Regions from separate parts of the Exiguobacterium sp. SH0S7 genome, predicted to be linked through region 1. Evidence: a T-box and tRNA genes for the amino acid it is inferred to sense, from the RefSeq annotation. Region 1 holds a T-box; the other holds one or more tRNA genes.
The links. A T-box is a leader RNA that pairs with one kind of tRNA and senses whether it is charged. The one in region 1 lies ahead of argS (arginine--tRNA ligase), so its partner is inferred to be a tRNA-Arg.
Positions count from the first base shown of each region.

Region 2: it encodes a tRNA-Arg, which carries the amino acid that the T-box ahead of argS (arginine--tRNA ligase) is inferred to sense. The anticodon was not compared.

Region 1 covers NZ_SJVA01000012.1:14,041-18,468, reverse strand. Annotated here, with positions in the region: gene EVJ22_RS13035 (YajQ family cyclic di-GMP-binding protein) at 1-229, shown strand, start outside; gene EVJ22_RS13030 (metallophosphoesterase family protein) at 226-804, shown strand; gene argS (arginine--tRNA ligase) at 845-2,527, opposite strand; T-box leader at 2,581-2,792, opposite strand; gene EVJ22_RS13020 (GGDEF domain-containing protein) at 2,949-4,428, shown strand, end outside.
Region 2 covers NZ_SJVA01000001.1:600,880-605,307, reverse strand. Annotated here, with positions in the region: gene EVJ22_RS03070 (putative bifunctional diguanylate cyclase/phosphodiesterase) at 1-1,364, opposite strand, end outside; gene clpP (ATP-dependent Clp endopeptidase proteolytic subunit ClpP) at 1,907-2,521, opposite strand; tRNA gene EVJ22_RS03060 (tRNA-Arg) at 2,636-2,708, opposite strand; gene EVJ22_RS03055 (RNA polymerase factor sigma-54) at 2,833-3,972, shown strand; gene EVJ22_RS03050 (glutaredoxin family protein) at 3,974-4,231, shown strand; gene EVJ22_RS03045 (sugar-binding transcriptional regulator) at 4,344-4,428, shown strand, end outside.

The DNA of each region.
Region 1 (4,428 bases):
ACTCGGCGGTACCGTCCGTCAACGTGTCAAGTTGAAGAGCGGAATCGATAAAGACGATGCCAAGAAAATCAACAACGCCATCAAAGAGTCGAAGTTGAAAGTGAAATCACAAATTCAAGACGATCAAATTCGTGTGACGGCCAAGTCACGGGATGACCTACAAGCGGTCATGCAACTCGTCCGTGAGCTCGAGTTATCGGTCGATGCCCAGTTCACGAACTACCGATGAAACTCGCCATCATCAGTGACCCGCACGGTTCGTTTGATGATTTGAAAGCCGTTCTCAAGGCGGTCAGGCGCGAGACCGAGCACATCCTCTGCCTCGGCGACTTGTACGAGTGCCATATCGGCAAAAAACGGCGCAACGAACGGTTTCATGACGTCTCCGACGTCATGACGTTTGACGAGCAGTATGAGGCGCTCTTGACGTTCCCGAGCCTGCGCGGCAATCAAGAAGAACGGATTGACGAAGTGCTCATCGTGTCGCACCCTGTCAAGACCCGCATCTCATTATTGCCTGAACAGACGACGCTCGATGAGGCGCTGTTCTTACATGGTCACCAAATCGATTGGAGCGCCGACTGGGAGCCGGTCATCGAGAAAGGCAAGTATCCGCTCGTCTTCATCGGGCATAGTCATATTCCCGGTATTTACCGGAAAGGACGCTCGATTCCATGGGAAATCGGAACACCGTTCAAGTTGAAGAAGAAGCGCTACGTCATCAACGTCGGCGCAGTCATCTTCGACCGGGAATGGTGTTTGTATGATACGAAGACGCGAACAGTCACGCGGATGAAGGCGTGACACAACAAAAGGGACCTTTCGCAGGTCCCTTTTGTCGTGTTTACATTTCTTCTGGAGCTTGGACACCGATCAAACGGAGTCCTTCCGTCAAGACGATCGTCACGGCTTTGACGAGCGCGAGACGCGATTGTTTGCCCGCATCTTCTTCAAGCACACGGACGTGGCCGTAATACTTGTTGAACGATTGCGCCAAGTCGAGGACGTAACGGCTGATGATCGACGGCTCACGGCGCTCATGGGCACGCGTGATGACGTGTGGGAACGCGTTGAGCATCGTCACGACGCCCCACGTGTGGTCATCGTCCGCACCTGCGAACGTCGAACCGTCGTAGTTGCCTTTACGGAGGAGCGAGTTCGCCCGTGCGTTCGTGTACTGCACGTAAGGTCCCGTCTCCCCTTCGAACTTGAGCATGCTGTCGAGGTCGAACTCGATGTTGTTGATGCGCTCATTCTTCAAATCGTGGAAGATGACGGCGCCGACGCCGACCATACGAGCCACGTTCTCTGCGTTTGGAAGCTCAGGGTTCTTCTGTTCGATGTTAGCTTGCGCTTTCTCGATCGCTTCTTTCAATACTTCTTCAAGCAGGACGATGCGGCCTTTACGTGTCGACATCTTCTTCCCTTCTTGCAAGATCAAGCCGAACGGTACGTGGTGCATGCCGTCGACGAAGTCGTAACCGAGCTTGCGTAGTACCGAGAACAACTGTTTGAAGTGGAGCGCCTGCTCGCCACCGACGACGTAGTTCGCTTGGACGAAGTTGTACGTCTCATGACGATAGACGGCCGCAGCCAAGTCACGTGTCGCGTAAAGCGTCGCGCCGTCTTTCTTTGTGATCAGGCAAGGTGGTAAGTTCTCGTCTTCAAGCGAGACGACCATCGCCCCTTCACTCTCGACGAGCAGGTTCTTCTCTTCGAGCATGGCGACGATCCGGTCCATCTTGTCGTTGTAGAACGCTTCACCGTGGAAGCTGTCAAACTCGACACCGAGGAGATCGTATACTTTTTGGAACTCTTTGAGCGACTCGTCACGGAACCATGTCCACAGTTCGGTCGCTTCAACGTTACCGTCCTCGAGCTTTTTGAACCAAGCACGGCCCTCGTCTTCAAGCTCAGGCTGAGTTTTCACTTCTTCATGGAAGTGAACGTATAGCTTTAAGAGCTCAGCAATCGGATTTGCCCGGACCGCTTCCTCATCGCCCCACTTCTTATAAGCGACCATGAGTTTCCCGAATTGTGTACCCCAGTCACCGAGGTGGTTGACACCGACGACGTTGTAGCCGTTTTTGCGAGCGATCTGGTTGATGGCGTTACCGATGACCGTCGAGCGCAAGTGTCCCATCGAGAACGGTTTGGCGATGTTCGGTGATGAGAAGTCCGTGACAATCGTCTCGTTGCGTGTCGCATGCGTCGCGTAATCCGCTTGCTCGTCGAGAACCACGTTAATGATTTCCTGCGAGACGACGCCACGGCTCAAGAAGACGTTCACGTATGGACCGGCCGCTTCAACTTTTGTGAACAGTTCGTCGTTCAATTCACCGGCGATGTCAGTCGCAATCATGACCGGCGCTTTCCGGTACGCCTTGGCGAGTTGGAAGCATGGGAACGCGAGATCCCCGTGCGCCTCATGTTTTGGTTTTTCAATCAATGCCTCAATCTGGTCGAGCGTGAGTTCGTCACCGATGACACGTGACAGAGCCTCCGCATACTTGCGTTCATAACTCATGTAAATTTCCTCCTTCAAATCTAGTCATAAAAAAAACGCCCTTTGCACAGATGCAAAGAGACGGGTTGGCCCGCGGTACCACTCTTCTTGCCTGTTTTACACAGACCACTTTAACGGTGATAACGGGGGGCCCCCGGCTACGCCTACTCGCTTCGGATAGCATCTCAAAAGTGCGTTTCGCGATGTTTGTCAGCCCAGGCTCTCACCAATCCCTAGGTCGCTTTGTTGACTAAACGATCGTTACTCTCTTTTTCATCGACTTTCGTCTATGTGGTTGAAAAGCAACTTCATTATAGAGGATATTTGATGTAGACTCAATGCTAGAATTCAGCCATTATGATGAATAGGCAGGACTCGGGCGCAACCGTGCCGAATCTCCTACCATACATATGAGAAGACTTTTCCCACACAGGAGGGAACTATGAATCATTTTCGCAAGATGTCCGTCCTCGGTTGGAGCATTTGGAGTTTGATCGTTTTACTGACCATCACTTTGTTTACAACCGGTGTCCTTGATGTTCCGGCGATCGAGCCGCTTCCGTTCATCTTGATCGCGTTGCTCGTCATCATTTTCCAAATGGACTCGATTGAACGGAAAGGCGTCTATTTCACGTTTTCAGAAAGCATCGTCCTCATCATCTTTTTATTCTTTGATTTTGAGACGGCGCTCCTCGTCAACCAAATTGGACTCCTCGTCTTTCAGTTCGCCAACTTAAAACCGCGCGTCGCGCTCCGCCGCTTCCGGTTCACTTATCCGTGGAACGCGATCACGTCATTTTTAGAAATCGCCATCCCGGCAAGTGTTTACTTGGCACTCGGCGGTGAGACCGGTCTTGGCTTCTATTCGCAGGATTCGTTCGTCCCGCTCCTCGGTCTGATCAGCGCCATCATCTTGAACACGATTGTCCAAAAATATCAAGTCGGCTGGTGGTTCCGCGTCGATATTCCGGTCCGAGATTTTCTGAGTATCGCTTTTTACACGTATATCGTCAGTTTCGTCTTCATCTTTGCCGCGTCGTTCTTCCGTGAGACGAACTTGCTCGTCGTCAGTAGCATCGCGGCCGCCCTCACGTTCTTTATTAAGCGGTTGATGATTCAAAAAGGGCGCCAGGACGCGTTCAAGTCATTGATCGAACAGTACGATGAAGCGAAAGAGGCAGTCTCCCTGTCTCAAAGCGAGGCTCAGGCGATTGAAGTGTTCTTGAGTCAATGTGAGCGCCTCAACCAATATGATAAAGGGTTTGTCGAGTTCGTCCTGTTCGACCGAACGCTCTATTTCGATTTGTTGACGCGACAGCCAATCGACCGTCCGCTCGTCTTCGACTTGATGGATGCGCGCCATCCACACGCCAAGTCTGTCGATTATGAGATGCGTTTCGAATGGGACGCAGCGTTGTCAGATGCGTTTCATGACGACTACCACAGCTTCATCTCGGTCCAGTCAGAAGAGATTGACGGGATCCGCACACGCATCGTCATGATCGGTGAACACGTCTATGGCTATCCGCCCATCATTCAAAACGAGATGGTAAAATTGTTGAAATCATTCAACCGAACGATCAGCCGGTGCCACGAACGCGACCGCCTATACACGGAAAGCCGCACCGATAGCTTGACGCTGCTCGCCAACGCGCGCGCGTTCTACGAGTATGGGATTCAACAAATCTCGGACGGTTCGATGTACCCGATCTCGGTCGCGATGCTCGACATTGACTTCTTTAAAAAAATTAATGACACGCACGGTCACCAAGTCGGAGACAGCGTGCTCCAAGAGTTCGGGCGGCGAATTCGGCAAGTGCTCCGGACCGATGACTTTGCGGCCCGTTACGGGGGCGAGGAGTTCATATTGCTGCTCAATCATTGCGACGTCGACCAAGCCGTCGATATCGCCGAACGGATTC
Region 2 (4,428 bases), on a different contig from region 1:
TTCGGTTGATAGACGACATAAAATTCACGGTTTTTGATAGCGGACCGTAAATCATTGGTCAATTCATAACGTCGAATGGACGGTAAGTCAACTTTTGAAGAATATAGCTCGATGTGAGGTCCACCTTGCTGAAATGCGTGGTTCGTGACATGGACGGTATGCTTGATCAAATCGTTTGCCGTCTCACCATCATGAGGATAACGGCAAACACCGACCGATACAGTCGTGAAAATCTCATAGTTACCGATTGAGAAAAGATGTTCCGACAAGTTTGTCACACGTTTGCCGAATCGTCTCGCTTCTTCATCCGTCCAAGACTGAGGGATGACGATACAGTTCATATCTTCGCTGATTTGAGCAAGCATGGCTTGTTCAGGGACGAGTTTTTGAAGTGTGGCGGTTGTGACGGCACGCCACTCGTCTGCCATCTCGAAACCAAGTGTCTGCTTTACTTCTGTATGGTGATTAAAAGACACACCGATCATCGTAATCGGTCGCTTGTTTGTTAAGAGTTCATTTAGATACTCTGTCAGTGTTTCACGGTTGGAGGCACCGGTGACGGGGTCATAAGTTCGCAACTCTGTGATTTGTTCTTCTTGATCATGGAGGCGAGTGATGTTTTTTAACAGAGCCCGGTATGCTACGACTTGCCGATGCTTATCAAACAGCGGTTCCCGACGTTCTTCAACCCACTTTATTTCACCTTGTACATAAACGCGGTAGACGTATGTCGCAGCCATTCCTGCAAGTGTCTCTTCACGAGAGGCGATGATCATGTCGACATCGTCTGGATGGAGCAACTCTTTCCAAAACTGAACGTCTAATTCGGGTTGTCCTGAATCGTAACCCATCATTTTAAATAAACCGGGAGTTATATAACGGAACGATTCCGTTAAAAAGTCGTATTCCATTAATGCAGCTTCCACGAAATGACTGAGTTGTTCTATTTTAGCTTGTTCATCAGGGTGTCGTCCTGTTCGATCGATCACGGCACAAGTCAATATCTTTCGGTTGGAAGATAGATGGCTACGTACTAAGAATGAACGATATTGTCCTTCTTTCAAATGAAAGATGCGCACCATCGATTCGCGTGTATATGTCTCTGGGTCGATCATCAGCTTTCCTAACTCTTCTAAGTATGTATTCAAGTCATCTGGATGCAAAAGTTGCTTAAAAAGTAGGGGACTGTAGTCGTTAGAGCAATCATCAGCTAATCCAAACATGGAATCGAGTGATCCGAACGTGCTGAATTGATTATCGCTTAAATTGAACTCGAACAAAGCGAGTCCTTCGATTCCGCTGACTACACGACGATGTGAATCAAAGCGAAGACGTTCGTCTTGGAGCTGTATGGTAGAGCTCATGTCCTTTACGACACCGATGACCACTTCCTCTGACGTATTAAAAGGTACAGCCAAGTTTGTAATGGATAAGTGATGAATTCTGTCGTCGTTTATTCTCGATACTTCATATGTCACAGACTCACCCTCGTATGCTTGTTGGTGAGATGTCATCACTTTTCTTATGACATCTTCATCCGGCCAATGATTGAGATCGAAAAAATGGTCTGACCCAGACCCATACATCGATTCGAATTCAGGATTGATGTAACACACATCGAGTTTAGGGGTGGCAATGTAGATCAGTTCTGGGGATTGTTCCATATATTGAATCAGATGTGTCCAATCCCGATGTTCCCCTGGTATTTGATTGCACCTAAAATTTAAAAAATTCTTCAAAATAGACCTCCTCTATTTGGTATTAAAATCCTTTCTAAAGATTCTTTATTCATTATAGAACGGGTGCTTGTTAAATAGGGTCAATACATGGGGAGGTTACACACTGCCGAATCAGCACAAAAAAAGCACACGTACTGAGTACGTGTGCTTACTGTGAGTCAAAATGATTAACGTGTCATGACTTTGTCGATGAGACCGTAGTTGCTAGCCTCTTCAGCTGACATGAAGTAGTCACGCTCTGTGTCGCGCTCGATGACTTCAAGCGGCTGTCCTGTGTTGTCGGCCATGATTTGGTTCAACTTCTCACGCATCTTGATGATCCGTTCGGCGTGGATTTTAATGTCCGACGCTTGACCTTGTGTTCCGCCGAGCGGTTGGTGAATCATGATCTCCGCGTTTGGAAGCGCGAAGCGTTTGCCTTTTTCACCGGCTTGGAGCAAGAAGGCACCCATCGATGCGGCCATTCCGATACAGATTGTCGATACGTTCGGCTTGATGAAGTTCATCGTGTCGTAGATCGCCATTCCAGAAGTGATCGAGCCACCCGGGCTGTTGATGTAGAGTGAGATGTCCTTATCTGGGTCCTCAGCTGCAAGGAAAAGAAGCTGGGCGACGATCGAGTTGGCGACGTTGTCGTCGATCGCGCTTCCGAGAAGGATGATCCGGTCTTTAAGCAAGCGTGAGTAAATGTCGTACGCGCGTTCCCCGCGACCTGTTTGTTCGATAACTGTTGGAATTAACATTGAATTTGCCTCCTTGTATGTATCGTGTAAACCTATCATAACCGCTATAGTCAATGTTGGTCAAACGATAGTCTTTGTTTCTCACATATTCCACCGTTCGATCAATTATAAACGACAAAAGAGGCCAGGCATCTGCCTGACCTCTTGATTTGATACACCCGGAGAGATTTGAACTCCCGACACCTGGCACCGGAAACCAGTGCTCTATCCCCTGAGCTACGGGTGCATGTTCTCTGACACGATTTATTATACAATTGTTTTTTTGAAAAAGCAATCCTGTTATCACGTCTTTTTTTGTGAGCGCGTTTGGCGACCATTCGTTACAATTAGAAGTGAGAGGGGTGTGACCGATGCAACGGCAAGAACAGCAACAACTGCAGAAGCTTCAGCTGACACAAGACATGGTCCGGCGTCTGCCGGTTCTTGAGGCGGACCGGGTCGCGCTCGAGTGGCAGCTCGCCCGGTTGGCTAAACGAAACGCGCACGTCACAACGGGCGGTACGGTCGAATGGATCGCGGACGCGGCGGGCGGTTTTGAAGCACGGCTATTTGAACAGATTGACGAAGGAAGCGGGACCGAGGCCCAAAAACAGCTTCAAAAACAACTCGTCATGGCGCTCGACCATCGTGGACTACTGCCGGAGACCGATGCCGTCCTCGCGAAGCGATTCGGTGCCGAGATGACGGACGTCGATCTGGCCCGGCGCGCACTGTTATTTTTAGAGCCGACCGGGATCGGTGCGGCTTCAGAACATGACTGCCAATACCGTCACGCGATCGAGCATGACGATCCACACGTGCTCGACGTGTTCGAGGCGCTTGACGCAAAGGTCGAGCATATAGCGGACAAGCTCGGGATGACGACCGACGAATACGAGCGGATCAGCCGGATCGTCGCCACGCTCCCGAGGACACCGATATTATATGAAGAAACCGAGCATATTCTGCCCGAACTCGAGGTCGTCGTTCAAGACGGGGAACTCATCACGACGTGGTTCAGCCCTATGATTGCCTTAGACGTCGGTTCGGACCGGGAGGCGAAGTGGTGGCAAGAGACGCTCGCGATGCGCGCAGAAACGCTCCGCTCCGTGTGGGCCGTCATCGAGCGACGCCAGGCGGACTGGCTCCGCGGCCAACTCGTCCTGCATCCGCTCACACGAAAAGAAGTCGCCATCGAGATCGGCAAGCATGAGTCGACGGTCGGCCGCGCGATTCAAGGCAAGTACGCCAAGACCGCGGGCGGCGTGATGGAGTGGCGTCACTTCTTCGTCCGTGCCACGTACCACGGCCAAGCCCCGTTCATGATTAAACGGGCGCTCGCCGAGCTGATCCAACAAGAGACGGCGCCTTTGAGCGACCAAGCGCTCACCGAGGAGCTGGCCCGGATCGGCTACACGGTGACGCGGCGGACGGTCGCGAATTATCGTGAGGCGCTAGGTTTTGGCAACTCGCGGGAGCGGGAAAGACAGTTATGGAAAGGGGGGACGTGACATGGTACTGACGTTATATCGCCGGGAGAACTGCTCGCTCTGCGAGGAGGCGCTCGTCATGCTCGAATGGCTACAGGAAGATTATCCGTTCGAGCTCGAGCAAATCGACATCACGGGCAATGCGTTGCTCGAAGAAAAATATTTATTTGAGATTCCCGTCGTTGTACATGAAGGAACCCTTATCAGTCAAGGGCGATACGATGATGAGAAAGTTGAAGAATTTGTTAAGTATACGCTTACATCGAAAAAAAACGTTTGAAGGGGTTGCCAGACGGTAAGGTGATTGGTAAGATGAACTCGTAGCGGTGGGACGTAAAAATAAAAGTGGGACATTTTTTGTCCATACTTTAAGTCGAGGGGGAATGAGCATGATCCAGCAACTGATTCAAGTTCAGAAGCAAATCGTCCCTGACCTGCTCGACACGCTCCGACATCGTTATGACATCTTACATTATG